Regions from separate parts of the Mangrovibacillus cuniculi genome, predicted to be linked through region 2. Evidence: a T-box and tRNA genes for the amino acid it is inferred to sense, from the RefSeq annotation. Region 2 holds a T-box; the other holds one or more tRNA genes.
What was found. A T-box is a leader RNA that pairs with one kind of tRNA and senses whether it is charged. The one in region 2 lies ahead of tyrS (tyrosine--tRNA ligase), so its partner is inferred to be a tRNA-Tyr.
Positions count from the first base shown of each region.

Region 1 (16,345 bases), 970 kb from region 2:
CGGTACGCGAGCTGGGTTCAGAACGTCGTGAGACAGTTCGGTCCCTATCCGTCGTGGGCGTAGGAAATTTGAGAGGAGCTGTCCTTAGTACGAGAGGACCGGGATGGACGCACCGCTGGTGTACCAGTTGTCTTGCCAAAGGCATCGCTGGGTAGCTATGTGCGGAAGGGATAAGTGCTGAAAGCATCTAAGCATGAAGCCCCCCTCAAGATGAGATTTCCCATTCGTAAGAAGTAAGATCCCTGAAAGATGATCAGGTAGATAGGTTCGAGGTGGAAGCATGGCGACATGTGGAGCTGACGAATACTAATCGATCGAGGACTTAACCAAGTCAAACTTGGTGATTCTCGGCAATACGCTTTGGTGGCGCGCAGTATTTAGTTTTGAAGGAATAAAGGTGAAAAAAACACTTGATTTTTTCTTCAAATATAGTAAAATAAATTTTGTCTTAAGAGACAAAAGAGATTTGAAGCAATAATGTCTGGTGGCGATAGCGAGAAGGTCACACCCGTTCCCATCCCGAACACGGCAGTTAAGCTTCTCAGCGCCAATGGTAGTTGGGGGATCTCCCCCTGTGAGAGTAGGACGTCGCCAGGCTTATATGATTCCGCAGTAGCTCAGTGGTAGAGCTATCGGCTGTTAACCGATCGGTCGCAGGTTCGAGTCCTGCCTGCGGAGCCATTGCTTCCATAGCTCAGCAGGTAGAGCACTTCCATGGTAAGGAAGAGGTCACCGGTTCGAGCCCGGTTGGAAGCTTATTTAATTTCACTTTACTGGCCCGTTGGTCAAGCGGTTAAGACACCGCCCTTTCACGGCGGTAACACGGGTTCGAATCCCGTACGGGTCACCATTTATACATATTAAAAATATGGAGGATTAGCTCAGCTGGGAGAGCACCTGCCTTACAAGCAGGGGGTCGGCGGTTCGATCCCGTCATCCTCCACCATATATTTTGCCGGTGTAGCTCAGTTGGTAGAGCAACTGACTTGTAATCAGTAGGTCGTGGGTTCGACTCCTATCGCCGGCACCATCCAAGTGGAGGGGTAGCGAAGTGGCTAAACGCGGCGGACTGTAAATCCGCTCCCTCAGGGTTCGGCGGTTCGAATCCGTCCCCCTCCACCACTTATTTACCTTTAATAGAGGTTTTTTTATTACTATTAATTCAGTAATTGGTTATGCATAGTATACTTTACTCTGGTTAAACTATTACTATCACATTATTGGGCTATAGCCAAGCGGTAAGGCAACGGACTTTGACTCCGTCATGCGTTGGTTCGAATCCAGCTAGCCCAGCCAATTTTAGAGCCATTAGCTCAGTTGGTAGAGCATCTGACTTTTAATCAGAGGGTCGAAGGTTCGAGTCCTTCATGGCTCATCACATAAAACTAGTCTACTTTTGTAGGCTAGTTTTTTTGTTACGTGATCAATAACAACTCATCGTTAGTCACGTGATGTGGTTGACTCTTAGATGAGTCTCCTTTATTTAATTAAAAATGATACTTTGTACAAAAGAGATACGTAATGGGATCTTAAATAGGTTTTCTTTTATGAAGATTACAGGTATGTGAGTTGAAAGGTGTTGTTCTATACTCATCTGGTGCGAGGAAATCCGCCGTGAGAAGAGAATAGGAGCGCTCTATACTCATCTGGCGCGAGGAAATCCGCCGTGAGAAGAGAATAGGAGCGCTCTATACTCATCTGGCTCGAGGAAATCCGCCGTGAGAAGAGAATAGAAGCTATCTATGCCCATCTGGCGCGAGAAAACCCTTAGCAAGAAAAGAATATGGCCCCTACAAGCACTCATGCACCAAGATAACAATGAGAGAAAGCATAAGAACATTTCACACTTCCCCTCAGTAATAAGTTTATGGACATAAAGAAATTTATTTTTAAAAGTGGCGCTAGAAGCAGACCCTACATATACCGAATGGACAAATTGGAGAATTGTCTCTCTATACTTCACCATACAAGCTAAGATTGATATAAAACGACTAAATATAAAATTATATATTCTGAATAGTTATGCAAAATTTTGTTGAGTTGAGTCATGTTCCTATTTACTCTTACAATAGAAGAAAGATAAAAAGGGGGAAACATTCATGAAATCAATCTCTTTAATAGGTGTACCAATGGATTTAGGTCAAATGAGACGTGGAGTAGACATGGGGCCTAGTGCTATCAGATATGCAGGTGTAGTAGAACGTTTAGAAAACATCGGTCATACAGTAAGAGATCGAGGGGATGTTTTAATTGAAGCAGCTGAAAGAGTGCAAGACCCTTCTACTAATTTGAGAAATTTGAAAGCGGTTGCTAAAGGGAATACGGAGCTGGCCATAACGGTTGATAAAGTTATTACTGAAGGGGACTTTCCTTTAGTACTAGGTGGGGACCATAGTATTGCGATGGGCACAATTGCTGGGCTAGCAAGGCATTATAGTAATTTAGGGATTATTTGGTATGATGCACATGGAGATTTAAACACTGGAGAAACCTCTCCATCTGGTAATATACACGGGATGCCACTAGCGGTTAGTTTAGGAATAGGTCACCCGACTTTAACTTCCATACACGGTGATTCTCCAAAAATAAAACCGGAGAATATTGTTATCATTGGAGCAAGATCTCTAGATGAGGGAGAACGAACGTTAATTAAGGAAAAAGGAATTAAGGTATATACCATGCATGAGGTAGACCGTCTTGGAATGACTCAAGTAATGGATGAAACTATCAGTTACTTAAAAGAAAAGAATCTAGATGGGGTGCATTTATCTTTAGATTTAGATGCGTTGGATCCACAAGAAGCACCAGGGGTAGGAACACCGGTTCCAGGTGGAGCTACTTATAGAGAAAGTCACTTGGCTATGGAGATGTTAGAAGAGTCAAAGTTAATTACTTCAGCTGAATTTGTAGAAGTAAATCCTATTCTAGATGAGAAAAACAAAACTGCGGCTACAGCAGTTGCTCTCATTGGCTCTTTATTTGGTGAGAAGCTTTTGTGATAGAAAGAAAACACACCTGAAAATGAGTGGTTACTGTTCACGTAACAAAAAAAGAATGTCAGGACTTCCTGACATTCTTTTTATTATTTTCTAGCCATAGTTGATTTAATAGTTGATCTAGTTCTACACTTGCTGCAACTACTTCTGAGTGTGCAAAGGAATACTTTGAAGCGAGTTTCACCATCTTTTGACGACAATATTCAATATGTTCTTCTAAACTCTTCATCAGTCATTCCTCCTGCAAATGGTATATATATACTTTATCCCCTTTTTACAAAAAGTACAAACATATATAGTAAAAATTTGTTAGAATAAACCTATAAATTATTTTTAGAACGGTGAAACTTTTTTGAAACCTATACGTATAAAAGGTAGCCGCAGAGGCGGAGGGTATAGAAAATGGACTTACTAGTAAAGAAGAGAATTAAACAGGTATTAGCTGGTGATCAGAATGCGTATGGTGAAATTGTTGAACTTTACAAAGATAAAGTCTTTCAATTATGCTATCGAATGCTTGGTAACCGTCATGAAGCGGAAGATATGGCACAAGAAGCGTTTATTCGTGCATATGTAAATATTCATACGTATCATCTTGATCGGAAATTTTCCACGTGGTTGTTTCGGATAGCCACTAATGTATGTATTGACCGTATCAGAAAGAAAAAGCCTGATTACTATTTAGATGCAGAGGTTGCAGGGACGGAAGGTTTAACGATGTATTCTCAAATTGCTTCTACGGAATTAAAACCTGATGAAGAAGTAGAACAATTGGAGATAGGTCATACAATACAACAAGAGATAATGCAATTGCCAGAAAAGTATCGATCAGTTATTTTATTAAAGTATATGGAAGAATTGCCTTTACAAGAGATTAGTGAAATATTAGATATGCCTCTTGGAACTGTGAAGACGCGTATACACCGAGGAAGAGAAGCGCTTCGCAAACGATTAAGACACTTATAAAGAGGTGAAAGACCTTGACGCGATGTTCAGATGAAATGATCAATGCTATGCATGATTATTTAGATGGCGATTTATCGGTAGAAGAACAACAACAGTTAATGGCGCATTTAAATCAATGCCAGGACTGTTTAGAGCATTTTAATGAATTGAAAAAAGTTATTGCACTTGTCCAGAGTACTTCTCATATTAGTGCACCAGATAATTTCACACAGAATGTATTAGATAAACTACCGAAAGAGAAAAAACGTATCGGTGCAAAGAGATGGTTACAACAATACCCTCTATTATCCGCGGCTGCTATGTTTATTGTTTTGATGGGTGGCAGTTTATTTACTACTTGGAACGGAACAGATGAGTTCTCCTATACAAAGCAACCTAATTTGGTTGCTAGTGGTGATACTGTAGTGGTTCCACCAGGTGAAACGGTTCAAGGTGATGTAATCGTGCGAAACGGTAACATCAAAATTGAAGGAAAAGTAGATGGAAGTGTTACTGTTATAAATGGCGATAAATACTTAGCTTCTGCTGGTTCCGTAACTGGTGAGATTGAGGAGATTGATCAAGCATTCGAATGGTTGTGGTACCAGATGAAAAAGTTAGGAAAACAATTTGTGCCATAAAAGTAGGACAAACCGGGTGAGTCGGATAGATGATTCACCTGGTTTTGTTTAGTTAAGGAAAGGTATTTACATCATGAATTTATCATTAACTCGTAACATGACCGTAATTACGTTTTTATTTTCCAGTATGCTATAATGAAAAAGATACCCCTATTCCTACGCATCAAAAGATGATTATATAGATGGAGGATGAAATATGCCTTTTGAAGACTTTATGATGTTAGACTACATGACTAACATCATTGATATATTATTAGTTTGGTTTGTCATATATAAAATAATTATGGTAATCAAGGGGACCAAAGCGGTTCAGCTATTAAAAGGGATCTTTGTTATTATCATTGTTCAAACACTTAGTGTGTTCTTAGGATTTGATACGCTTAGTGCGATGATGGAACAAGTAATCGAGTGGGGTTTCTTGGCCATTATAATTATCTTCCAGCCTGAGTTGAGGAGAGCATTAGAGCAACTTGGAAGAGGAAGACTTTTCGCTAGAAGTGGCAATCAAGAAGAAGAAGAAACGAAATTAATTATTGACCATATTGGTACGTCTATAAGCTATATGGCAAAACGTCGTATCGGCGCGCTTTTATCAATCGAGCGTGAAACTGGATTAGGTGATTACATAGAAACAGGAATACCTCTTCAGTCTAAAATTACGTCAGAACTTCTAATTAACATCTTCATACCTAATACTCCATTGCATGATGGAGCGGTGGTGTTACAAAAAAATCAAATTGCTGCAGCAGCTTGTTATCTCCCTCTCTCGGAGAGTGCCTTTATTTCAAAGGAACTGGGTACTAGACACAGAGCAGCAATTGGAATAAGTGAAGTAACAGATGCTATTACCATTGTTGTTTCTGAGGAAACGGGAGCAGTGTCATTAACGAAAAATGGTGAGCTACATCGTGGGTTGAGTGTGGAAGATTTAAAGAGTCTATTATCAGAAGAGTTGTTATCTTCTTCAAAATCAAAACAAAACAACTCCTCACTATTCTCGATGAGGGGGAAGCGTAATGATTGATAAGTTTATGGAAAGTAAATGGTTTATGAGAGTAGTGGCACTACTGTTAGCATTACTCCTGTATTCATCCGTTAATTTTGACCAAGATCAATCTCCCCAGACTGCTAGTAGTTCTGATAGCTTGGAAGTGATTGAAGAAGTACCAGTGGATGTTATTTACGATAATGAAAACTTTGTAGTGACAGGAGCTCCATCAACGGTCACGATGACAATTGAGGGCCCTCGGGCAATTGTGCAGTCTACTCGAGCACAAAAAGAATATGAAGTATTTATTGATATGTCTAATGCAGACATAGGCGAAGTAAATGTTCCTATACAAGTAAGGAATATTTCCGAGAAGCTAACAGTTACCTTAGATCCAACGTATGCAGATGTTTCTTTACAAGAAAGAGTATCGAAGGAATTCTCTGTAGAAGCAGAATTCGATACGTCCCAACTTGCAGAAGGATTTGAATCTGATACCCCTATTGTGGATCCAACGAAAGTAACAATCGTCGGTGCAAAAAATGTAATAGATCAAATCACGTATGTAAAAGCTGCCTTAAATATCGGTTCTGAAGTAGATGAAACGATATTAACCAATGCTCCTATCAGAGTGCTGGATAGAGATCTAAATCTATTAAATGTAGTGGTAGAGCCCGCTAGAGTGGAAGTTAGAGTACCAGTACGAAACCCTAGTAAGACAGTTCCTGTTGAAATCGTTCAATCAGGTAAACTACCAGATGGAGTTACACTGAACTCTATTAGTACAGATGTAAAAGAAATTACTTTGTACGGCCGACAAAGCGTTCTAGATCGAATCGAACGTTATGAGGTGAAAGTAGATGTAACCAAATTGGAAGAAGACGATGTGGTAAATATACCGGTTAATCTACAAGACGGTTTAAATCGAGCAAGTGAAGACGAAATTCCGGTACAGGTAGACATTACAAAGGAAGAAGAGAGAACGTTCTCTGATGTTTCCATCTCTACTTCTGGATTAGAGAATGGTCTAGAAGTAGAGTTTGTTACTCCTAAAAATGGACGTACGAACGTTACAGCTTCAGGAGAGTCTACCATTGTACAAGAATTAGAGGGTTCTGCTTTTACTTTACTATTAGATTTAAGTGGCTTAGAAGCAGGAGAACATACTATTCCTATAGATGTAGATGGACCGGACAATGTAGTTTGGTCTTTCCCGTCAAAGAATGTAACGATTAGAATAATAGAACCAGACAGTGAAAACGCCTAGGCGTATCGATAAAGGAGAGAATGAACTATGGGTAAATATTTTGGAACAGATGGCGTACGTGGTATTGCTAATACGGAATTATCGCCGGAGTTGGCATTTCGTTTAGGTCGCTTTGGAGGATACGTATTAACAAAGAATACAAAGCAGCAGCGTCCGAAAGTGATTATCGGACGTGACACACGTATTTCTGGCCACATGTTAGAAGGTGCATTAGTTGCTGGATTGCTATCCATTGGAGCTGAAGTCATGCGTTTAGGGGTCATTTCGACACCTGGAGTAGCTTATTTAACAAAAGCGCTTGGAGCACAAGCGGGAGTGATGATTTCTGCATCACATAATCCTGTTGCGGATAATGGTATTAAGTTCTTTGGTCCAGATGGTTTTAAACTATCTGATAGCCAGGAAGCGGAAATTGAAGAATTACTAGACCAAGTAAAAGATACGCTACCTCGTCCTGTTGGAGGAGATTTAGGACAAGTAAGCGATTATTTTGAAGGTGGACAAAAGTATCTTCAGTACTTAAAACAATCTGTTGATGAAGAGTTTACAGGTATTCACGTAGCGCTTGATTGTGCTCATGGCGCAACAAGTTCTTTAGCAGCACATTTGTTTGCAGATTTAGACGCAGATATTACTACGATGGGTGCTACACCTGATGGGTTAAACATCAATGAAGGCGTTGGATCTACTCATCCTGAGAAGCTAGCAGAACTAGTGTTAGAAAAAGGAGCAGATGTAGGACTTGCATTTGATGGAGATGGTGACCGTCTAATTGCAGTAGATGAAAAAGGACAAATTGTTGATGGTGACCAAATTATGTTTATCTGTGGTAAATATATGAAGCAAGAAGGCCGCTTAAAACACTCTACTGTCGTGTCTACAGTTATGAGTAATCTAGGTTTCCATAAAGGACTAGAAGAACTGAATATTGAAGGTGTTCAAACAGCTGTAGGTGATCGCTATGTTGTAGAAGCGATGAAAGAAAATGGGTATAACTTAGGTGGAGAACAATCTGGTCATATTATTTTCTTAGATTATAATACAACTGGTGATGGTCTACTAACTGGGTTGCAGTTAGTAAACATTATGAAAGCAACGAAAAAATCGTTATCAGAGCTTGCTGGTGAGATGAAGCAATACCCTCAGAAGTTAGTAAACGTTCGTGTAACGGATAAGCATGCAGTAACAGATAATGACAAAGTAGCAGAAGTTATTCGTCAAGTGGAGGAAGAAATGGGTGGTAACGGGCGTATTCTAGTTCGTCCATCTGGAACAGAGCCATTAGTTCGAGTAATGGCAGAAGCACCTACACAAGAAGCGTGTGATACATTTGTTGACCGTATTGCAGAAGTAGTAAAAGAAGAAATGGGATTATCTTAAAAGATTTTGTAACCTTTTCAAACTCGATACGTCTAAACTATATGCAGAGAGCGCACAGAATAATGGCTCTCTGCATATTCTTTGTTAGGAGTCGTATCTTACCACTAAAGGGTTTACACATTTTCGTTGACGATTTCGGAAATGATAAGGTAAGATAGATTCTGTTGTTTGAGAAAATGTAAATAACAAGGATTTACAAAGAACTCATTCGACAGGTTAAAGCGCCTGAACTACCATCTGGAGCGAACGGATTGTAGTTGACGAGGAGGAGGTTTATCGAAAGTTCGGCGGATGCCTCCCGATGTCGCACAGCATTGTAACGTGAAGTCTTAAACCATTGGGGTGACCTGATGCACAAAGGACGGAACATGTGCAACCATATAACGAGATAAGGGGACGGTTTACTTGTCCCCATGGGAAGTAAATTTGTCCTCTTATCCATAGAGGAGGAAATTGTAATATGTGTGGTATCGTAGGGTATATTGGAACGCAGGACACGAAAGAAATCCTTTTGAAAGGCTTAGAAAAACTAGAGTATCGTGGTTATGATTCTGCTGGTATTGCCGTTCAAAACGAAGAAGGTGTTCATGTATTTAAAGAAAAGGGTCGTATTGCTGACTTACGTGAAGTAGTAGCAAGTGATGTGTCCGCACAAACTGGTATTGGACATACACGTTGGGCAACTCATGGAGCTCCAAGCCGTCACAATGCTCACCCTCACCAAAGTACATCTGGTCGTTTCACTTTAGTTCACAATGGAGTAATTGAAAACTATTCTATCTTAAAGCGTGAATATCTTGCTGATGTAACGTTTGAAAGTGATACAGATACAGAAGTTATTGTACAGTTAGTAGATAAATTCTCTAAGGAAGGTCTTTCTACAGAGGAAGCATTCCGTGCTACATTAAAGCTTGTAAAAGGTTCGTATGCACTTGCTTTAATTGATGCAGAAAACGAAGAAACCATTTTTGTTGCAAAAAATAAATCTCCACTATTAGTAGGAGTTGGAGATACATTTAATGTTGTGGCATCTGATGCCATGGCAATGATACAAGTAACAGATCAATTCTTAGAGTTAATGGATAAAGAAATGGTTATTGTTACTCGTAATGAAGTAACGATTCAATCTCTTGAGGGTGAGATTCGTACTCGTGAGCCTTATACAGCAGAACTTGATGCTAGTGATATTGAAAAAGGTACGTACCCTCATTACATGTTAAAAGAAATTGATGAGCAACCGCTTGTGATGCGTAAAATTATTCAAGCGTACCAAAACGATCAAAACGAGTTAACAATTGATGCAGATATTCTTGCAGCAATGGATCAGTCGGATCGAGTGTATATTGTTGCTTGTGGAACTAGTTACCATGCAGGACTTGTAGGTAAACAGTTTATTGAAAAATTGGCTGGAGTACCTGTAGAAGTGCATGTGGCTTCTGAATTTGTTTATAACATGCCATTATTATCAGAGAAACCATTATTTATTTTCATTTCTCAATCCGGTGAAACAGCAGATAGCCGTGCGGTACTTGTAGAAGTGAAAAAGCTTGGTCACAAAGCGTTAACAATTACGAATGTACCAGGTTCAACCTTATCTCGTGAAGCAGATTACACGTTATTATTACACGCTGGCCCAGAGATCGCAGTAGCTTCTACAAAAGCGTATACTGCACAGATCGCAGTTTTATCTATTCTTTCTGCGGTAACAGCAAAAGCAAAAGGTCGTGAACTTGGCTTTGACCTTGTAACAGAGCTAGGTATTGTAGCGACTGCTATGGAAGCATTATGTGATCAAAAAGAAGAGATGGAAGAAATCGCGCGTGAGTTCTTAGCAACTACTCGTAACTGTTTCTTCATCGGTCGTTCTTTAGACTACTATGTTGGTCTAGAGGGAGCGTTAAAATTAAAAGAGATCTCTTACATCCAAGCAGAAGGTTTTGCTGGTGGAGAGTTAAAGCACGGTACAATTGCATTGATTGAAGAAGGTACACCAGTTATTGCGTTATCTACTCAAGAAAATGTGGATTTAAGTATCCGTGGAAACGTGAAAGAGGTAGCGGCACGTGGAGCAAATCCATGTATTATTTCAATGAAAGGCCTAGAAACAGAAGAAGATCGTTTTGTTCTTCCGGCCGTTCATGAGATCTTAACTCCGCTAGTATCGGTTATTCCTTTACAATTAATTTCTTATTATGCGGCACTTCACCGCGATTGTGACGTTGATAAGCCTCGTAACTTGGCGAAGTCTGTTACTGTAGAATAATAAATATTAAGCCCGTCCACTTGGTGGCGGGCTTTTGTTATGCTTTCATTTTCATGTAAAAAAGGTAAAATAAAAAAAAACGGATAAAGGGAGTCAGTATTTTGGAGAATTATAGAGATTATTTACAGGCGATTGATAACGTGGACCATCGTTTAAAAGTGGAAAGTGTCCTACAGTGGGTGTGTGACACATTCCCTCAACTAGACACCAAAATAGCATGGAAACAACCAATGTTTACGCATCAAGGGACGTTTATTATCGCTTTTAGTATAGCGAAGCATCATATGTCAGTGGCACCAGAAAGGGTAACTATTAACAGATTTTCGGATGAAATTGTACAATCTGGGTACGACCATACTAAGGAATTGGTAAGAATTAAGTGGGAAAAACCTGTAGACTACAGTCTTCTAGAAAGAATGATTGCGTTTAACATAAAGGATAAAGAAGGGTATACGGCTTTTTGGAGGAAATGAAAATAGATGAATTTGCTTAGTTGCAAATTCTTTTTTTTATGGAAAAAGAAAACTCTTTCAAAAATCTATTGACAATGATTTTCATTTACATTATTCTAAGAGAGCGATAATCATTATCATTCATAACTATTTACATACAACGGAGGTACAGTGATGAAAAAGACTTGGAAATCAATCTTTGCTGCAATGACATTAACATCTTTAGTACTTGCAGGATGCGGGAATGCATCAAACGAAGTTAAACCAGAAGGAAACTCAGAAGAAGGTAAGAAAGAAGCGGGAGTAGTTAACCTATATACATCTCGTCACTATGACACAGACGAGCAACTTTATAAGCAATTTACAGAAGAGACTGGCATTAAAGTAAACGTTATTCAAGGTGAAGGTGACGAGTTAATGGAGCGTCTAGACCGTGAAGGCGAAGCTACGGAAGCGGATGTGTTTATCACAGCGGATGCTGGTAACCTTGCTAGATTAAAAGATCGTGAGCTAACACAAGCGGTAGAAAGTGATGTATTAACAACAAATGTTCCAGATAAACTACGTGACACAGATAACGAGTGGTTTGGTTTAACAAAACGTGCGCGTGTTATTGTTTATGCGAAAGACCGTGTAGATCCTTCAGAATTATCCACTTATGAAGCACTAGCTGAGTCAGACTGGTCAAAACGAGTGTTAATTCGATCTTCTGAAAACATCTATAACCAATCTCTAGTGGCTTCTTTCATTGAACTAAATGGAGAAGAAGCAGCTAAAGACTGGGCTGCAGGTATTGTAGAAAACATGGCTCGTGAACCACAAGGTGGAGACACAGACCAAATTAAAGGTGTCGTTGCTGGTGAAGGAGACGTTGCAATTACTAACTCTTACTATGTAGGTAGATTAATAAACTCTACAGATGCGGAAGAAGCGAAAATTGGGGAGCAAGTAGGCGTATTCTTCCCTAACCAAGAAACAAACGGAACACATATCAACATCAGTGGTGCTGCAGTTGTTAAACATGCAAAGAACGTAGACAACGCAGTTAAGTTTATCGAATTTCTAACAGAAAAAGAAGCACAAGAAGCATTTGCAGAAGGTAACAATGAATTCCCTGTAAATCCTAATGCAGAAGCATCTGAACTACTTAAATCTTGGGGCGAATTCAAAGAGCAAGATATTAACCTAACAATCTTAGGTGATAACAATGCTCGTGCTATTCAACTAATGAACGAAGTAAGTTGGAAATAATATTGGGAAATTTAGTCATACTCTTTTAAAAGGGTATGGCTATACTTCGTTTAAGGGAATGACTTCTTTCTTACCAGAATTTAAGGATGTGTCGGTATGCGCTTTATCCAACAAGTAAAACGAAATACAAACGCTTGGAGTATGTTAAGCTTTCTTTTTATTACCATCATCTTGCTTCCAAACGTATTAATCGCAATTAATTCCATCTCTCCATCTTCAGAAAATTGGTTGCATATAAAAGAATATCTTTTAACAGATATCGTTATTAATACGAGTATTTTACTTCTATTCACAGGGTTTTTGACCATGGTCATTGGTACCAGCCTTGCTTGGTTAGTAACGGTATACTCGTTTCCTTTACGTAATTTTCTAAAATGGGGATTGATTTTACCTTTGGCCATTCCACCATTCATCGGTGCGTATACGTATAATGGAATCTTAAATTATACCGGAATCATACAATCTACTTTACGTAATCAGTTTGATATTCAAGTAAATCAAAAGTACTTTAATATAATGAACATGGAAGGTGCTATTTTCATTTTCACTATGTTCTTGTTCCCATACGTTTTCGTTGTAACGAAGAGCTTTTTTGAAAATCAATCTTCTTCTCTAATTGAGAACGCACGCCTTTTAGGTAGCAATTCTTTCGGCGTTTTCTTCCGAGTTGTATTACCAATTTCTCGGACTGCTATCATTGGTGGAGGAACGATTGTTTTACTGGAAGTGATAAACGATTACGGAGTTGTAAAACTCTTTGGGGTTCAAACATTTATTACCGCAATCTTTCAAACGTGGTTCTCCATGGGGGACTTAGACTCCGCATTTAAAATAGCTGGTACTTTAATGATTGTAGTTATTTTTATTCTAGTAGTAGAACAAGCGCTGAGAGGTAGAAAGAAGTTCAGCCACTCTACAACAAAACTGAAACCTATTCAGCCCAAGAAGTTAACAGGATGGAAAGCTTGGGGAGTGTTTGCTTACTGTTTCGGTATTTTTTCCTTTGCATTTCTTATTCCTTTTACACAGTTAGTCTTTTGGATGACACAAACGTATGAGAAGATTGTGACAGTAGAGTTCTTTACATTAGTAAAAAATTCATTTTTCTCAGCGGCAATTGCAGCTGCATGTATCGTTACAGTAGCATTAATCATTGCAAACTATAGTAGACTTCATACTGGTATCGTACCAAAATTTCTATCTAAGATAACGATCCTTGGTTACTCTATCCCAGGTGCAGTTATCGCCATAGGGGTCATTACGGTGTTTATTGCTCTAGATGGCTTTATTGCTAATATGTTTACATCATTTAACGCAGATGCTCCAACGGCTCTACGTACAAGTATTATCATGTTAATCAGTGCATACGTGATTAGATTCTTAGCAGTGGGCTATAACTCTATCGATGCAGGATTTTCAAGAGTCGGGAACAAGTATACAGAAGCATCTCGACTATTAGGCTCTTCCATCAATCGTTCTTTCTTCCGCGTCGACGTTCCGATGATTAAAGGTGCGATTGTAGGGGGATTTATCTTAGTATTTGTAGATATTTTAAAAGAGTTACCACTTACAATGCTTTTACAGCCGTTTAACTTTCAAACTCTAGCAACTAGAGCGTTTAGGTATGCTAACGATGAAATGGTAAATGAAGCCGCATCGGCTTCATTACTAATTATCCTGATTAGTGGTATTAGCATTTTTATTTTCCACAAAATATTAGACAAAGGAGAATAACATCTATGTTTGTAGATATTCAGCATTTGTCCTATCAATACAATAGAGCAACAGAATTAGCTATCAAGGACTTTTCATTACAGATGAACAAAGGTGAGATTGTATCTATCCTTGGCGTCAGTGGTTCTGGAAAGAGCACGATCCTCCGATTAATTGCAGGACTTGAGGTGCCGAAAACAGGAAGTATCACCTTAGATGGCAAGAAAGTATTAGATGAAAAACAATTTGTACAACCAGAAAAGCGAGGCGTAGGGATGGTGTTTCAAGATTACGCTTTGTTCCCGCACATGACAGTAGAAGCGAATATCAAGTTCGGATTAAAGAAACGGAGTAAGAAAGCAAAACAAGAACGAGTAGAGGAAATGCTTTCCCTTGTAAACTTATCGAATTTGAAGAAACGCTATCCGTATGAGTTAAGTGGAGGACAACAACAGCGCGTGGCTCTTGCTAGAGCATTAGCACCAGCTCCAGCCCTACTCCTTTTCGATGAACCATTTAGTAATCTAGATACGTATTTGCAGATTAAAATTCGTGAAGAATTACGTGAAATCTTAAAGAAGACCAATACTACCTCCATATTTGTGACCCATGATCAAGAAGACGCAAAAGCTCTAGCGGATCAAATTATTTATATTGAAGGTGGAAAAGTTATTCTAAAAGGAAAGCCTGAGGAAGTATTTCCATACCAAAAAGAGCCGGTGACCGCAGAAAAGAAACCAGAATTAGTTACAATTCCGTGACCCAGTAGATAGTATTCTACTGGGCTTTTCTTTTGTAATTATAGAATTGACATACCAACAAATTGGAATAAATGGTATGCTTTATATAAAGAAATGGTTGCAAATGGGAGAGTGAACATGAACAAAAAGAAAAAGAACAAAGGCCATCTTTCGTTTCGTCTTAATATGTTATTTATCATTGTATTTTTATTATTTTCAGGATTAGTACTCCGTTTAGGTGTCCTTCAAATAGTGTATGGGGAAGATTTTACTCGAGAAATTAAACGAACTGTAGATATCACGGTCAATACACCGGTTCCTAGAGGGAAGATCTATGATCGTAATGACCAACTCATCGTAGATAATGAGCCGGAAAAAGCGATCACATTTACAAATGATAAAACGCTAAAACGAGAAGAAATGTTAGAAGTAGCAGAGCAACTAGCAAAGATAATTACAAAGGAAACAGATAGAATTCAGAAAAGAGATTTGCAAGACTATTGGCTTTTGAAAAATCCAGAAGAAGCTAAAAAGCTCATTACGAAAGAAGATGAGAAAGCATTAGAAGATGACGAGCATAAAAATACTAAGCTATATAAGCTACAGTTAGAGAGAATCCCTAAAGGTGCTATAGAATCTTTTACGGCTCAAGAACTCGAAGTACTAGCCATCTTCCGCGAAATGATTTCAGGCTACGCACATACACCACAAATGATTAAAAATCGTGATGTGACGGAGATTGAGTACGCGGTTGTATCAGAGAATTTACGAACGATGCCAGGAGTAGAATCAACTACTGATTGGGATCGAAAATATATGTTTGAGAATACACTAAGAACCATTTTAGGTCGCGTATCATCAGCAGACCAAGGTATTCCTGTAGAACTATTAGATGAATACTTGGCAAAAGGATATAGTAGGAATGATCGAGTGGGAGTTAGTTACCTGGAAGCGCAATATGAGGACGTATTGCAGGGTAGAAAAGAGAAAGTGAAGAGTATGACGGATCGTTCAGGATCTATCATTGATACAGATATTGTGACAGGTGGACAAAGAGGTAATGACCTTCGCTTATCCATAGATATAGATCTCCAGTTAGCTGTAGATGACATTATTAGCGAAGAAATACTGCGAGTAAAAGCACTATCTGGCCATGAATTATTCGATCGAGTTTTTGTCACGATGATGGACCCAAATACGGGTGAAATTTTAGCAATGTCAGGTAAACAGTATTTAGTGGATGAGGAAACAGGAGAGCCAGTCTTAGCGGACTTTGCTGCAGGAAATTTCACTACATCTTATAATGTAGGATCCTCCATTAAAGCGGCAACAGTATTGACAGGATTTGAAACTGGCGCCTTAACACCCGGGCGATATCACTACGATGCACCCGTAACTATTAAAAATACCCCTACGAAGAGTTCGTATGTAAATATGGGGAATATAGATGATTTAACGGCGTTGAAGAGATCATCCAACGTGTATATGTTTAAGACGGTAATTGATATAGGAGGAGGAAACTATCGACCTAATCAACCTCTTCCTTTAAGAGAAGGAACGTTCGATATCGTAAGACAACACTTTGCGCAATTTGGTCTGGGAGTTAGAACAGGAATTGATTTACCTGGGGAACAGATAGGTTTCGCTGGACAGGAAACAATTCCAGGTAAACTATTGGATTTATCAATTGGACAGTATGATACGTATAC
Region 1 is NZ_CP049742.1:2,878,532-2,894,876, forward strand. Features, by position in the region: rRNA gene G8O30_RS14600 (23S ribosomal RNA) at 1-330, shown strand, start outside; rRNA gene rrf (5S ribosomal RNA) at 481-597, shown strand; tRNA gene G8O30_RS14610 (tRNA-Asn) at 607-681, shown strand; tRNA gene G8O30_RS14615 (tRNA-Thr) at 684-756, shown strand; tRNA gene G8O30_RS14620 (tRNA-Glu) at 776-850, shown strand; tRNA gene G8O30_RS14625 (tRNA-Val) at 871-946, shown strand; tRNA gene G8O30_RS14630 (tRNA-Thr) at 955-1,030, shown strand; tRNA gene G8O30_RS14635 (tRNA-Tyr) at 1,038-1,122, shown strand; tRNA gene G8O30_RS14640 (tRNA-Gln) at 1,222-1,296, shown strand; tRNA gene G8O30_RS14645 (tRNA-Lys) at 1,303-1,375, shown strand; gene rocF (arginase) at 2,100-2,999, shown strand; gene G8O30_RS14655 (aspartyl-phosphate phosphatase Spo0E family protein) at 3,058-3,225, opposite strand; gene sigW (RNA polymerase sigma factor SigW) at 3,399-3,962, shown strand; gene G8O30_RS14665 (anti-sigma factor family protein) at 3,998-4,582, shown strand; gene cdaA (diadenylate cyclase CdaA) at 4,779-5,606, shown strand; gene G8O30_RS14675 (CdaR family protein) at 5,599-6,837, shown strand; gene glmM (phosphoglucosamine mutase) at 6,865-8,217, shown strand; gene glmS (glutamine--fructose-6-phosphate transaminase (isomerizing)) at 8,678-10,480, shown strand; gene G8O30_RS14690 (iron chaperone) at 10,582-10,953, shown strand; gene G8O30_RS14695 (Fe(3+) ABC transporter substrate-binding protein) at 11,107-12,183, shown strand; gene G8O30_RS14700 (ABC transporter permease) at 12,280-13,917, shown strand; gene G8O30_RS14705 (ABC transporter ATP-binding protein) at 13,923-14,657, shown strand; gene G8O30_RS14710 (peptidoglycan D,D-transpeptidase FtsI family protein) at 14,775-16,345, shown strand, end outside.
Region 1: it has a tRNA-Tyr gene. The T-box ahead of tyrS (tyrosine--tRNA ligase) is inferred to sense a tRNA for this amino acid. The anticodon was not compared.

Region 2 (16,345 bases):
GAACGTGGCAATGACTTCTACTGTAGCCCATTCACCACGCTGGTCTACTAAATTACCAATCTCTTGGCCATCAATATAATATTTTAAAACAGAATAACCAACACAATAATAGTTATTTACGTGATTAGATTTTTTATCTGTATCTGCAACGTCACTTTGTGCTTCTTGAACAGCGGACAATTCCATATGTAAGACGTCTTCGTTCGTTAGCAATGGCTTACCTTTTATCTCTTTAGAAAAAGATTTCTTCATTGTCACTAATGACCTTCCTGCTGCAGCTACACAAACTTTTGATAACTCTCCATATGTTTCTTCTAGTGTCTCTTTTATGGAAGTAATAGTATTTGAGACAGCAATGACATCGTGAATCTGTCCATCAAGCATCGAACGTTCACTATGTTCCTCTACAATCACTTTCTCCACATGGTATTGACCTTCAATCTTTTTGACAATAACTCCAACGACAGAACGCGTACCTATGTCCAGTGCAAAAATAGTTTCTGTATTTTGCATAGATAACACCCTTTCTTTGAGAAAAAACACCCAGTTTACTTTATCGCTTAAAAGCGTTTAATTAAAAAAGTATTTTTACGTGACATTTGCTCCAACGTGATTTATAATGACATAAATTAATAAGTTAGAAGTTGCTTCGTTATCATTTTTATCTATAGAGAAAATGTACCATAATTTAGATTCTCTTGAAAGATAATATAGAAGCACAGAGAAGGGTGGAGAAACAGATGAGTCAGCAAACATTAGAACAATTACGTGCACAAGTAGATGAAATGAATCAACAGTTATTAGAGTTAATTAACAAGCGTGCTACGGTTGTTCAAGAAATAGGTAAAATTAAAGAAAAACATGGTGGCAATCGATATGATCCAGTTCGTGAGCGAGGCATGTTAGATAAAATTAAACAATTAAATGATGGTCCGTTTGAGGACTCTACAATTCTCCATATTTTCAAAGAAATTTTTAAAGCTGGGGTGGAGCTTCAATCTGATGACCATCAGAAAGCTTTGTTAGTTTCACGTAAAAAACAACCTACAGATACAATTGTAAATGTGAATGGTGAACAAATTGGAAACGGTACTCCAACGTTTATCTTCGGTCCTTGTGCAGTAGAAAGTTACGATCAAGTTGCTGCCGTAGCAAAAGAAATTAAAGCGAAAGGATTAACAATGTTACGAGGAGGTGCATATAAACCTCGTACATCACCTTACGATTTCCAAGGTCTTGGATTAGATGGATTAAAGATTCTAAAGCAAGTTGCGGACGAGTACGACCTTCGAGTAGTAAGTGAAATTGTTAACCCTGCTGATATTGAAACAGCAGTTGATTATGTAGATGTTATTCAAATTGGTGCACGAAACATGCAGAACTTTGAATTGTTGAAAGCTGCAGGTTCTGTAAATAAACCGGTTCTTTTAAAACGTGGTTTAGCTGCAACAATTGAAGAATTCATCAATGCTGCGGAGTACATTATGTCTCGTGGAAATGGACAAATTATCCTATGTGAACGTGGTATTCGTACGTACGAGAAAGCAACACGTAACACATTAGACATTTCTGCGGTGCCAATCTTAAAGAAAGAAACGCACTTACCAGTATTTGTAGACGTAACACATTCAACTGGTCGTCGTGATTTACTATTACCAACAGCAAAAGCAGCTTTAGCAATTGGAGCTGATGGAGTGATGGCAGAAGTGCATCCAGACCCAGCAGTAGCATTGTCCGATTCTGCTCAACAAATGGACTTCAATCAATTCGATGACTTCTACGAGCAAATCATGAAGACGGTTAAGGCTTACCAACTTTAATACGGTTTTTAAGCTAATAAAAGTTGGTTTGGAACAAAACTAAAAAAGTTCATTCAAAAGTAAGATGTACCCTATAGAGTAGACACTTAAATAGTGCTCTCTGTAGGGTACTTTTTTACGTTATATTTGAATTCATCATAGTGCAGAAAGTGATTTTACATAATTAAAATTTGGGATTGTAGCGGAAGGGGGCGACTCCTACGGGAAAGGTGGGTTACTGAGACCCCACAGGAGCGCGTACTATCGCGACGAGGAGGCTCAGCAACCCGCCCCGTGGAAAGCGTCCCCCTGCAGCGGAAATCCCTGTGCAGTCACTTGGATATTTGAATGTATTTTTACCTAAAAAGAGTAAAGTACACAGCATTGTGAATAATAATAAAAAACAATTGTAAAATCCCCGTAATTTCTTATGTAATTCATTGCAGTATCAACGCTCGTATCGTATGATAAAAGGCAGTATTCATAATTACATTCATCTAAAATTAGATAAATATAGAAGATTGAAAAGACAAAGGAGTGCATACATACATGAATATTACGATTTATGACGTAGCAAGAGAGGCAAACGTCTCTATGGCAACTGTTTCAAGAGTAGTAAATGGCAACCCTAACGTTAAGCCAGCTACTAGAAAGAAAGTATTAGAAGTGATTGAAAGACTAGGGTACCGTCCCAATGCTGTAGCTCGTGGACTAGCTTCTAAAAAGACAACTACAGTTGGTGTAATTATCCCTGACATTTCTAACATTTTCTTCGCAGAACTAGCACGTGGTATTGAAGATATTGCGACAATGTATAAATACAACATTATTCTTAGTAACTCTGATCAAAATAAAGAAAAAGAGTTGCATTTATTAAATACAATGCTTGGAAAGCAAGTAGACGGAATTGTGTTCATGGGTGGAAATATTACAGAGGAGCATGTAGAAGAATTCAAACGTAGTAGTGTGCCAATCGTTCTAGCAGGTTCTGTTGATGAACAACAACAAATCCCTTCTGTAAATATTGACTATCGTCAAGCTACCTATGACGCAGTAACTATGTTTATTGAAAAAGGACATAAAGAAATTGCATTCATTTCTGGACCTTTCCATGATGTAATTAATCGTGAGTTGAAGTTAGCCGGATATAAAGATGCGTTAGAAAATGCGGGCATTACAGTGAATGATCAGTATATCATTGAAGGTGATTATACGTATGACTCTGGGTTAGAAGCATGGCAACGTTTAAGTGAACTTCCTACTAACGTGACAGCGGTTTATTCATCAAATGATGAAATGTCATTAGGTGTAGTTCATGGTGCACAAGACGCAGGTAAAGTTCTTCCAACTGATTTAGAAGTAATTACGTCTGATAATACAAAACTTGCGATGATGGTTCGTCCTCAGCTTACATCTGTTGTCCAACCTTTATATGACATCGGAGCTGTGGCAATGCGCTTGTTAACAAAGTATATGAGTAAAGAATCGGTAGAAGAACAAACGGTTATATTGCCACACCGAATTGAGGAACGTGACTCAACAAAATAAAAAACCTGTCGATATTAGGAGAAAGACGGATTCGTGCAGGGAGAAAGTAAATGAAAAAGTTTGATGGATTCACCCCCTTTGGTATGTTGGTCGGAATTTGCTTAGTATTTTTAGCAATATTCACTTCAGGAGGAACAGAAGGATTCGCCTCCTTTGTGGATATTCCGTCTATTCTCATTGTAATCGGTGGTTTGTTTGCTGCAATGTTAGTAAGTTTTCCTCTGAAAGAATTGAAGTCATTGGTATTAACTATGAGACAAGCTTTCCACTCAAAGGACCTAGACATTGCTTCTCTCATTAAGACATTTGTTCAATTATCTGATCGAGCTAGAAGAGAAGGTTTATTAGCATTAGAAGCAGATATAGAGCAAGTAGAGGATCCTTTTATGAGAAAAGGAGTCTTACTGGCAGTAGATGGTATAGAACCAGATATGATAGTTGATATTTTAAATGCAGAGATTATTGCTTTAGAAGAGAGACATAGAAAGAAGCGAAGCCTACTTGAAAAAGCAGGTGAGTATGCACCCGCATGGGGGATGATCGGTACATTAATCGGTTTAATCCTCATGTTAAAAAGCTTAGATGATCCTACTACTCTAGGACCAAATATGGCCATTGCGCTTTTGACTACTTTTTATGGTTCTCTTTTAGCAAATTTAGTGTTTATTCCGATGGCAGCTAAATTATCGCAAAAGACGGAAGAAGAAGTCTTTTATAAGCAAATTGTCATTGAGGGAGTAATTGGCGTTCAATCAGGTCAGAACCCTAAGATCTTGGAAGAAAAATTAAGTGCCTTTTTGTCAGAGAATGATAGATTGCGAGTAGATGCGATGGATTCGGAGTCGATGACGAATGAAGCATAGAAAGCCGAGACCTGATAATAAAAAGAGTGCTCCTTTATGGATGGTTACTTTTTCTGACCTTGTTACATTAATTCTTGTTTTCTTTATCCTGTTATTTTCGATGTCCCAAATCGATATGGTAAAGTTTAAGGCATTGGCAGATTCCTTTCGCGAACGCCAAATCTTAGAATTTTATCCATCTATCATAAAAACAGAAAATCCTCCTACCCAGCCGGATATCCAGTCCAATACAGACCAAAATCAAGACGGAAAAGATGACTTAGATAATCTTGTGGAAGAAGTTCAAAATTATCTAGAGGTAAATGAGTTGTCCGATGTTGCTGTAGCCACAAGAACAGAGCGTGGGGTAGTTCTTGTTTTACAAGAACAGGTCTTGTTTGCTAGTGGAGAAGCTACGATTTTGCCACAAGCTTATGCCTTTATGGATAAGGTTGGAGAGTTGCTTACATCTATTCCTAATATGGTGAAAGTGGAAGGTCATACCGATAATCGACCAATATCTACTTCGCGTTATCCGTCTAACTGGGAGTTATCAAGTGCCCGTTCGAGTAGTGTAATTCGCTTCTTGCTAGAACAACATGGTCTGGAGCCTGAACGATTTATTGCAGTAGGATATGGTGATACCCGTCCTATTGTCCCGAATACGACAGAGGAAAACTGGTTAAAGAATCGCCGAGTCGAATTAATTATTTCGGATCCAAGTTATGAAAGCATAACGGAACCAGGGCAATAAATAAAGCCATTTATGAAATGATGTTACTTCATAAATGGCTTTTAGCGTTTCAGGTTATCTAGCCTCAGATCTAGGTTTAATTGGCTGCAATGCTCTTTTGGTCATTTCTCGATTCTTTTGTTCAATATCTAGCTTCCTGGGTACAGGCTTCATAATAGCGGGATCATCCCACCAAGAAGTCGGTAGTTTTACATTTGCTTCCTCAGTCCAGGAATCGATCCAACTACTTGGAATTGGGTTTTCTTCAGGAGATATAGCATTCATCTCCATCCAAATTAAAGCCCAAGCTCTAGGAACAACTCGCCAAATATCGTATCCGCCTCCACCAGTGGCAATCCATTTTCCATCACAGTATTTGTGAGCAAGTTCATGCGCTATAGCTGGAATACGATGATAGATGTTCATGGAAGCACATAAATGAGTCAATGGATCCCAAAAGTGAGAATCAGCACCGTTTTGTGTCAGAATAACGTCAGGCTTAAAAAATTCAGCTACATCTCTCACACTCTGTTCAAAGCATTCTAGCCACGAATCATCCTCTGTAAAAGCATCTAATGGGATATTAAAAGAAGTTCCGTACCCTTTTCCAACACCCCATTCATTCACATTACCTGTACCAGGAAACAGATAGCGACCTGTTTCATGAATAGAAAATGTGCAAACAGAAGGGTCGTCATAAAAAGTAAATTGAACGCCATCCCCGTGGTGAGCATCTGTATCAATATATAAGACTTTCGCTTGATACTTCTGCTGAATATAACGAATGGCCACAGAACTATCATTATATACACAGAAACCAGAAGCTCTACCCTTAAAGCCATGATGCAGTCCACCACCTAAGTGGAACGCATGCTTCACTTTTCCACTCATTACTAGTTCCGTTGCTGTCAAAGTGCCCCCAACTAGTAAAGAAGATGCTTCATGCATGTGAGGAAAAATTGGTGTATCTTCTGTACCTAATCCAAATGACTCTGCTTTCTCTTGCGATAGCTCATTTTTTCCCGCTTTCTTCACTGCTTCTATAAAAGAATGATGGTGTACAAGTTCTAACTCTTCTTCCGTAGCATGTCTTGGTAAATGAATTTGATCAGGTGAAAAAGCTTTCATTTTTTCTAGCAGATCATATGTAACTTTTAATCTAAGTTGATTAAAAGGATGAGTGGGGGAAAATCGATAGCCTAGAGCATCTTCAGAATATACAAGAGCAGTCTTATCCATTAGTTCTCCCCCCTTAATACATAAATCGATTTTTAAATCGTATTCGATCAAATTTTTCCATATCTTCTTGCTCAATTCTCTTTCCCTTGCGAACCATCAAACAATTAGCTGGGTGAGAACTAATTTCGGGATCATCGGTAGCCATATATTCTAATCCACCTGCATTCATCATCTTCTCCATGATTTTTCGATACTCCCATACATTCAAGCCAGTTCCTTTTAAGTCCCAATGCCAATAGTACTCTGTAGTAATAATAATATAATCTTCCATTGCATCATCCATCATGGAAACACGTAGGAGATGCTTTCCTATTGAAGCACCACGATAGGCACTAGCGACTTCTACAGCACCTAACTCAATTAAGTTCGCCATTTTACCTTCCGACCAACGTTCTAATGGATCAGGGTATAAGTACGTAACATATCCAATTATGGTGTCATGCAGTCGTGCAATAATGATTCTTCCTTCTGGTAAATCAGCAATTTCCATGAGTGCTTCCTTCTGCTGTGAAGCAGGACGGAATGCAACTAATCCGTCATGAAAGTTTAGTCGCCCAATTTCTCTTGATGATATTGGACCTTCCACGACAATTGTGCCAAAAGAAGACTTTAATTCGATTACATTATAACGTTTAACATGATCCATCAACCTGTATCACCTCATCATGTAATGTGGTTAAACGAAAAGGGTAAGCGTTTACAATATAACCTTATTATAACAAAGATTTCTTATGAAGAAGGATTTTTTCACTAAACATCGTATTATTTAATCTAGCAGTATTGTAATTATTGTAAATTTATATAATGGTTCTGAAAATTTAATCTTTAATTGGAACTGACTAGTAGATTCATGTATACTTAAGTTGAAATATCTTACATAAGGGGGAAGGGTCAATGAAAGTGGAAGCGCTACCAATTGTACCAGGTAATTATCAATTACCATCTTATGAAGAAGCACGAGAATCCTTCTCGTGGTCTGATGTTGAGTCGGTTTTTTCATGGTCTATGACGGGGAAAATGAATGCAGCTTATGAAGCGATTGATCGACATGCATTATCTTTTAGAAAGAATAAAGTAGCTCTATATTACCGAGATGAAAATCGTTCAGAGTCTTATACATTCTTTGATATGATGAAGAACTCTAATAAGGCTGCGAACGTTTTAACGCAATATGGAAACGTTGAAAAAGGAGATCGTGTTTTTGTATTTATGCCACGAACACCTGAATTATATTTTACGATTTTAGGAGCAGTAAAATCAGGAGCAATTGTAGGACCGCTTTTTGAAGCTTTTATGGAAGGAGCCGTAAAAGATCGTCTAGAAGATAGCGATGCAAAGGTGTTAGTTACAACACCTGAATTAATGGAACGAGTGCCATATGATCAATTACCTGCACTAGAGCACATCTTCTTAGTGGGAGATGGAATCGAGGAAGAGGGGAAGTTCCTTGATTTGAACAAACGAATGAATGAAGCAAGTACTTCGTTTGAACCAGTATGGATGGAGAAGACAGATGGATTGCTTCTTCATTATACATCTGGCTCTACAGGAAAACCTAAAGGTGTACTTCATGTTCACCAAGCAATGGTACAACATTATCAAACTGCTAAATGGGTATTGGATCTGCAAGAAGAAGATATCTATTGGTGTACTGCTGACCCTGGATGGGTAACAGGAACAGTTTATGGTATTTTTGGACCATGGTTAAATGGTGTAACAAATGTCATTGTTGGTGGAAGATTTAAACCAGAAAATTGGTATAAAGTTATTGCATCACTTGGGGTAACAGTTTGGTATAGTGCGCCAACTGCTTTCCGTATGTTAATGGGAGCGGGGGATGCTTTAGTAAAAGAGCATGATTTATCTTCTTTACGCCATGTATTAAGCGTTGGAGAACCTTTAAACCCTGAAGTGGTAAGATGGGGAATGAAAGTTTTTAATAAGCGTATTCATGATACGTGGTGGATGACGGAAACAGGTAGTCAATTAATTTGTAACTATCCATCTATGCCAATTAAGCCAGGTTCGATGGGAAAACCTATTCCTGGAGTAGAAGCTGCTATTGTGGATGATCAAGGTAATGTACTTCCACCAAATAGAATGGGGAATCTAGCTATTAAACGTGGTTGGCCATCTATGATGCATACGATTTGGAATAACGAAGCAAAGTATGAATCTTATTTTATGCCAGGTGATTGGTATGTGTCAGGAGATTCCGCTTATATGGATGAAGAAGGGTACTTCTGGTTCCAAGGACGAATTGATGATGTCATCATGACGTCTGGAGAACGCGTTGGTCCATTCGAAGTAGAAAGTAAGTTGGTAGAACATCCTGCTGTTGCAGAGGCAGGTGTTATTGGGAAACCAGATCCCGTTCGAGGGGAAATCATTAAGGCATTTATTGCTTTACGTGAAGGGTATGAAGTGACGGATGAACTAAGCGAAGAAATTCGTCAGTTCGTGAAAAAAGGTTTAGCTGCACATGCAGCACCAAGAGAAATTGAATTTAAGGATAAACTTCCGAAAACAAGAAGTGGCAAAATCATGCGCCGAGTATTAAAAGCTTGGGAATTAGATTTGCCAACAGGTGACTTAAGTACAATGGAAGATTAAAAAAAGCTGAAACGACTAATTTTAAGTCGTTTCAGCTTTTTTCGTTACTCAGGATTATCTTCCGGTGGGGTACTTGGATCGGTAGGATCAGTAGGCTCTTCTCCGTTTCCATCCCCATTTCCATCTCCAGGATTTTCTTCATCTCCTCCACCATCTGTTGGTGGGTCGGCAGGAGGGTTGCTCTCTGGTGGTTTTTCTTTAGGTGGTTTACTTGTTGCTGGTGGATCCGCTGGTTTTGATTGACCAAATGTTAACTGATTTGAATTAGCAGATTCTTTTCCGGCAACATCTACCGCTCGAACCACATACGTTCCACTAGATACGGTCAATCTTCTTTCCTCTCCAGCTTTAACGGCTGCTACCCTTGTTATTTTGCCACCATCCACTCGGTAGACATAGTAGCCAACAACATCAGGACTAGTAGAAGGAGTCCAAGCTAATAAGGAGTTTCTAACAACTGCATTAACGGTCTGTGGTACTGAACCGTCATCCGAAATAGTATCATCTGCAAGTATAATATTATTCCATTTTGGGTTATCTGGAAGTAATGTTTGTAAGTCTATTTCTTGTCCATTTGTTAAGGATTCTACATACTCAGGGGCTAACAATAAGCCTTTTTGTACAAACTCTGCAGGTGTAGAATCTAAAGCAATATACTTTTTATCACCAATCGTTACATAGTTTGTGTTGATTAAACTGTCATCTGTCTTCGTTGGAGCGAATTTAGCATTAAAAATGTCGGTTTCTACTAAACCAGCTTGCGAACATGCTTCAGATGGTAACAGACCAGAGATGGCACAGTAAGAACGACGAACAATTCCCCCTGGCATCTTAAATTGCTCATTAGGATCTACTACCTCTGGTTTTGCTTCATACGCTGCATTAATAAGCCTACTCCATACTGTTAAGTTTCTTCTGGAAGCACTTTCTACACCTCTAGCTTCTAGTGACCGTGGTGTTTTATATCCTAACCAGGTTCCGAAAGTAACGTTTGGATTTGTTCCAACGAACCATACATCTTTTGTTTCTTGTGAGGTACCAGTTTTCCCAGCCCAGTCGGAAGAAAAGGCAAGTTGTCCTGGAACGGAACCAGCAGTCCCTCTAGTAAGAACGCCTCGCATGACATCTAATGTTAAATAAGCTGTTTGTGGACTAAAGACATCCACAGGTTCTGGTTTATGTTCAAATAATATATTTCCTTGCGTATCTTCAATTCGTTCAATTAAATATGCATCGATAAACTTTCCTTGGTTTGCAAAGGTTGCGAAGGCATTAACGTTTTGTTCAACCGTTACACCGTTTGTTAGGCCACCAATAGCGACAGCTGGACCACTGTCATTTGCATCATCTATTCTTGAGAACCCCATCTTCTTTAGGTATTCAAGTGGTGATTGATTAATAACTGTTCTATATTGCTGAATCGCAGGTATATTATATGATTTTTCTAATGCAAAACGAGATGAAACTAATCCATGGAAACGATTATTGTAGTTACCTGGTTCATATGGTGGTTGCCCAGGAATTTGTATCGTTACTGGTATATCTGCCCAAACTGTTCCTGGACTAGCTTCTCCTAGTTCATACGAAACGGCATAGGATAATAAAGGTTTCATAGTGGAACCATTCGAACGATAAGCTTGCGTCGCATGGTTGATTTGACTCGTTTCAAAGTCACGACCACCTGTAAAACTTAAAATCTTACCAGTAGAATTTTCTATTAAAATACTTCCTACTTGAACAGGTTGTTCCTCCGCTTCACCGTCCTCATTTGTGACAGTAACAGTTGGTCCATATCCTTGATAAGAATCTTTTGCTTCTTCCATTTTATCGAAAATCTGTTTATCGATTGTTGTATGGATACGATATCCATTTTGTCGTAACGCACGAGAAGCCAGTGTCTCATAGCGTCCCATCTCAGCTTCATCTTGATCTAACTGCTCTCTTGTTATCCCATTTTGTTCTGCAAGAATATACTTCAGAATGTGCTTAGAACGTTCTTCGATTTCAGCTGAAAGCCAAGGATATCTTTCATTAGAAGTAGCGATAGGCTTAGCTAAATTAGATTTGATGTCGTAGGAAATTGCTTCATTAAATTCCTTTTCCGTAATAAACTCTTCTCTTTTCATTCTTTCTAGTACTGTTTTCATACGATCGATAGAAGGACTTAAGTCTTGTTTCACTTCCCCTTTATTCGTAAATGGTGTATAGCCAAATGGACTTTGTGGTAATCCGGCTAAATAGGCAGCTTGGGGAAGGGTTAAGTCTTTTGCTTCGACTCCAAAAACTCCTTTGGCAGCGGCTTGAATTCCTGCAATATTACGACCATTAGCATTACGCCCAAAAGTGGAGACATTTAAGTAAGCTTCTAATATTTGATCTTTTTCAAAGAATCTTTCTAAACGTAAAGCTAAGAGGATTTCTTTTGCTTTACGATCAAAGGATACTTCGTTTGTTAATATTTGGTTTTTGATTAATTGTTGTGTTAAGGTAGAACCACCTGTTTGAACGGAAGAGTTCGTGAATTCTTGTATTAATGCACGAGCAATAGCTTTAGGCACAACGCCTTCGTGCTCAAAGAAATATTCATCTTCTGTTGCAATTAATGCTTCTCTTACATAAGGGGAAATATTCTCAAGTGATACTTCTTCACGTTCTAGGTCTGTTCTCATTTTTCCTAGGTACACATTATCTGAGAAGTATAATTCAGAAGTTTGTTCGTAGTTGTAAATATCTCTCTCCATACTTTCGTAGGAACGAATAGGTTCTTCTTTTACTAATGATGCAAAATATCCGGCACCGGTTGCTCCTACAAATGCAACACCTAATGTAGCCATTACAAAGAAAAGTAATAGCACATTCCCAATAACACCGTATGTAATACGAGCTTTTTGACTGACTCGCTTCTGCTTTAACCAAGTTGATATTCGTTGTAAACTAGCATGCAAATTTGCTCTATTCATGTCGAATCCTCCTTAGAACAGATTAATTATAGCATAGTTCACTACAGCTGTTGACAAAGATTATGCTTCTATCTATAATTTGAGTAACTTTTATATCGAGCGTAGAAAGGCTAAGTAAATATAAACGACCCTGTTAAGAAAGACGATGGTAGCTGCGAATCGTCCATTCGTTTATATTGAATTACACCCTGGAGCATTAGTTTGCTAACGTGAACTAACGTTTAACCTTCGTTACAGGTTTAAAGCGAAAACTTTTTAAAGTTTTAAGCTGGGTGGTACCGCGCTTTCAAGCGTCCCTGCATTTATTGTGGGGGCGTTTTTTGTTACGTGAAGTAACAACTCAGTGTTGGCCACGTGACGTGGCCTGCCCTTAACTGAGTATCCTTAATGTAATGATCACTAAGCAACCAAACCCAACCAAAGCCAGTTGCAGAAGTGGCCTGCCCTTAACTGAGTATCCTTAATGTAATGATCACTAAGCAACCAAACCCAACCAAAGCCAGTTGCAGAAGTGGCCCGTACTTAACTGAGTATCCTTAATGTGAGGACACTAAGCAATAAACTCAAAACAAACTTAGCTGTAAACGTGACCATTACATTTCTAAAAGTAAGTAAACAAATCATTCAGATAGAATTTTAAGGAGGCATTTTGATGAATTTAATACAAGATTTAAAAGACAGAGGAATTATTTATCAACAAACAGATGAACAAGGAATGCAGGAACTTCTAAATAAAGAAAGTGTTTCACTATATTGTGGGATTGATCCAACAGCAGATAGTATGCACATTGGTCACCTATTACCTTTCCTAACGTTACGCCGCTTTCAACAAGCTGGTCACCGTCCGGTTGTGCTAGTTGGAGGAGCTACAGGATTAATTGGAGATCCAAGTGGTAAATCGGAAGAAAGACAACTCCAAACGTTGGATGATGTAAAACACAATGTAGCTTCCATTCAAGAACAGTTAAAATCAATTTTCACATTTGAAGGAGACACAGGTGCAATCATGGTGAATAACTATGATTGGATTGGTGCAACGGATATGGTTACGTTCTTACGTGATATTGGGAAGCACATTGGTGTGAACTACATGTTAGCGAAAGATACAATTGCAAATCGTTTAGAGACGGGAATTTCTTTCACAGAGTTCACGTATACAATTCTTCAAGCTATGGACTTTATGCACCTTTATGAAAACCATAATTGTCGTCTTCAAATCGGAGGTAGTGATCAGTGGGGGAACATTACTACTGGTTTAGAGCTTATTCGTAAAACACAAGGAGAAGGCGCAAAAGCATTTGGCATGACAATACCACTAGTAACAAAAGCAGATGGAACAAAATTCGGTAAAACAGAGAGTGGAGCTATTTGGTTAGATCCAAAGAAGACTACGCCGTACGAGTTTTACCAATTCTGGATTAACACTGCGGATGCTGATGTGGTGAAATACTTGAAGTTCTTCACATTCCTTTCTATGGAAGAAATTAATGAGTTGGAAAAGAGTGTAGAAGAGGAAGCGCATCTACGAAAAGCACAAAAAACATTAGCGGAAGAAATGACGAAATTAATTCACGGTGAAGAAGCGTTGGCACAAGCAATTCGCATTTCAGAAGCGCTTTTCAGTGGTGACATTAAGTCTCTATCTGTAGATGAAATTCGTCAAGGATTTAAGGACGTTCCTACGTTTGTAAGTGAGGAATTAAATCCAGGTTTAGTTGATTTACTTGTTGCTGCAAAAATTAGTCCATCTAAACGTCAAGCTCGTGAAGATGTACAAAACGGTGCTGTTTATGTAAATGGTGAACGTATGACGGACGTAGGTTCTGCACTTACTAATGAAGATCGTCTAGGCGGAGAATTCACTATAATTAGACGTGGTAAAAAGAAATACACGATGATTCGTTTTTCATAATTCAGTTAATGTAAAAACCATTCTACGGAGAAGTGTGATACGCTTCTTATAGAATGGTTTTTTGATGTGTCTTGTAAATAAAATAGCGTATTTTATGGAAAGGAGAGATAAAGTGTTTTATGCACTGCTTGCAGTAGTCTTATTGATTCAAGTAGCTTTATTGTTTGCTATATTCACTTCTGTTTTTAAGAAAAATGTAAGGAATGGTATAGTCTTTTTGACTATTTTACTCATAGTGTTTAGTTATCAAACATGGACAGCATTTCAGTTTTTCCCGTTATTGGGTTGGTTTACTTTAGGGTTAATTAGTATGATGGGTAGTATAAGTTTTATAGTTATCCGTCGATGCTAAATTATTTCTTCTTAAATTGTGGCTTAGAGCCGAAGCCGTAGGAAGAGAGAAGGAAGGTATACGGCTTTAAGCCGAAGCCGTAGGAAAATATCCAAAGAAATGGCTCTCATAGGCACAACCACATACTTGTAAAGTAACTCAATCCTTTATTTACCTAATCCTTCATTGATCCAACTTGTAATAGTAGACACGATTTCCTCTTGCTGTTCTTTAACACTGATTCCTGCTGTATTATCACCTTTTTGCTCTCCATATACACCAAATTGTGCATGGTTTCCACCTTTTATTTCATGAATGATTGTATTTTTAGATAACAATCTTGCATTTTTTTCTATTTCTTCGTAAGTTGTTAATCCATCTCGTTCTCCATAAATACTTAATATTGGAAAATTAGTATTAGAGAAATCACTTTTTCCACTTGGATAGGAAGCCAATAAAATTAATCCTTTCAAATTATCTTGCTGTTCAAAAGCAAAGCTTGCAGCTGCCACACCACCAAGTGAATGTCCGCCAATGAACCACTGATCAATGCTTTCATGGTTATCAATAATACCCTTAGCTTTATTTACATTTGTTATCGCCAAGTTTAGTGGCATGGAAGGTATAGCTACCATAAAACCACTTTCAGATAGTTCTTGCCCTAAATAAAAATAAGCTTCTGGCTCTACTTTGGCACCAGGATAGATAATGATACCTATATCACTCTCTTTTTCCGGTGTAAAAATATACGTACTGTTCTCTTTCAACGGAACTTCCTCTAACATTGCTGATAGATTCTCCGTTCCTTTATATGTCATCTGCGTCCAAATAAAAAAGCTAGTAAGAGTAAGGAATATAACTCCAATAATGAAAAGGGATAGCAGTCTACTTTTTTTCATACAGCACCTCTATCACATTAAGATGAAAAGAATCCAGTGATTAATTTAAACAAATCTTGTAATACCCCATATAAAACAGCTAAATAACAAACCGATGCTAGGCTATAAAAAGCCCATTTTACTAATTTTTTGGCTTTTTTCATATGTCACCCCATATAATTGTTTTTTTTAGTTTTCCCATACATATACAAAACATTTCAAGGGTGAGAGATTTACTATTGTATAGAATATTCATTATCCAATTATAATGGCAAAAAAAATCCCCTGAAACGTTGTTGAAACAACATTTCAAGGGATTTAGGTGCATTACTCTGCCATCTAGAAAGATTAACGAGAGTAGAACTCAACGATAAGAGCTTCGTTGATATCAGCAGGACACTCAGAACGCTCTGGTAAGCGAGTGAAAGAACCTTCTAATTTATCAGCATCAAAAGTTAAGAAGTCAGGTACGAAGTTGTTTACTTCGATAGCTTCCTTAACGATAGAAAGGTTACGAGATTTCTCACGAAGAGTAATCGTTTGACCTGCTTTTAGGCTGTAAGAAGGAATGTCAACGCGCTTGCCATCAACCATAACGTGACCGTGGTTAACTAGCTGACGAGCTTGACGACGTGTACGAGCAAGACCTAAACGGTATACTACGTTATCAAGACGAGCTTCTAGAAGTGACATGAAGTTGTCACCGTGTTTACCTTGAGCTTTACCAGCTTTATCGAATAACGTGCGGAATTGACGCTCGTTTACACCATACATATGACGAAGCTTTTGCTTCTCTTGTAATTGTAAACCATATTCTGAGATTTTCTTACGTTGGTTAGGACCGTGTTGTCCTGGTGCGTAAGGGCGTTTTTCTAATTCTTTACCTGTGCCGCTTAGAGAGATTCCAAGACGACGAGACAGTTTCCAAGCTGGACCTGTATAACGAGCCATGAGAGACTCCTCCTTTTTGTTTTTATTTTGTTGTAAAATAAAAACCGGCAATCATCAGCGTCATGAGTATACTGTTTTCATGTAACTTCGCCCTAGCAGCAGCGGGTTACGGGTTACACCTCACTTAGAGGAACAGTATAGAATCATCAAACCGTGATACTAGGCTGCATTATTTTACACAACGAACATTATATAATCTATAAATGCTATAGTCAAGGAAAGATATAAAATTAAGGAGAAGTAGAATGATAGAAACCAAAAAAGAGAAGCAATGGAGATTTATTTTTATTGGAGTTTCTATACTGATTGTGGTCTTAGCTTTCCGATTTCAACAACTAACATCGAGTGAAATACCTAAGCAAGAGTGGGTTGCGGAAAATAGTGCCTACATCTACTTTGTTCAATCCATGAAAAAAGGAGAAATAACACATATTTCTCTTTATCAAGTAGATAAAAATCACCAGTACAAAACGGTATTATTTGATCAAATTGAAGAGTCGTCAGATATAAAAGAGATTTATATTGATGCATATTTCCAA
Region 2 is NZ_CP049742.1:1,910,769-1,927,113, reverse strand. Features, by position in the region: gene pilM (pilus assembly protein PilM) at 1-513, opposite strand, end outside; gene G8O30_RS09885 (bifunctional 3-deoxy-7-phosphoheptulonate synthase/chorismate mutase) at 741-1,820, shown strand; gene ccpA (catabolite control protein A) at 2,349-3,347, shown strand; gene motP (flagellar motor protein MotP) at 3,398-4,210, shown strand; gene motS (flagellar motor protein MotS) at 4,200-4,943, shown strand; gene G8O30_RS09865 (acetoin utilization protein AcuC) at 4,998-6,161, opposite strand; gene G8O30_RS09860 (GNAT family N-acetyltransferase) at 6,175-6,807, opposite strand; gene acsA (acetate--CoA ligase) at 7,056-8,774, shown strand; gene G8O30_RS09850 (transglycosylase domain-containing protein) at 8,819-11,734, opposite strand; T-box leader at 11,828-12,035, shown strand; gene tyrS (tyrosine--tRNA ligase) at 12,387-13,646, shown strand; gene G8O30_RS09840 (hypothetical protein) at 13,759-13,998, shown strand; gene G8O30_RS09835 (alpha/beta hydrolase) at 14,145-14,876, opposite strand; gene rpsD (30S ribosomal protein S4) at 15,204-15,806, opposite strand; gene G8O30_RS09825 (hypothetical protein) at 16,052-16,345, shown strand, end outside.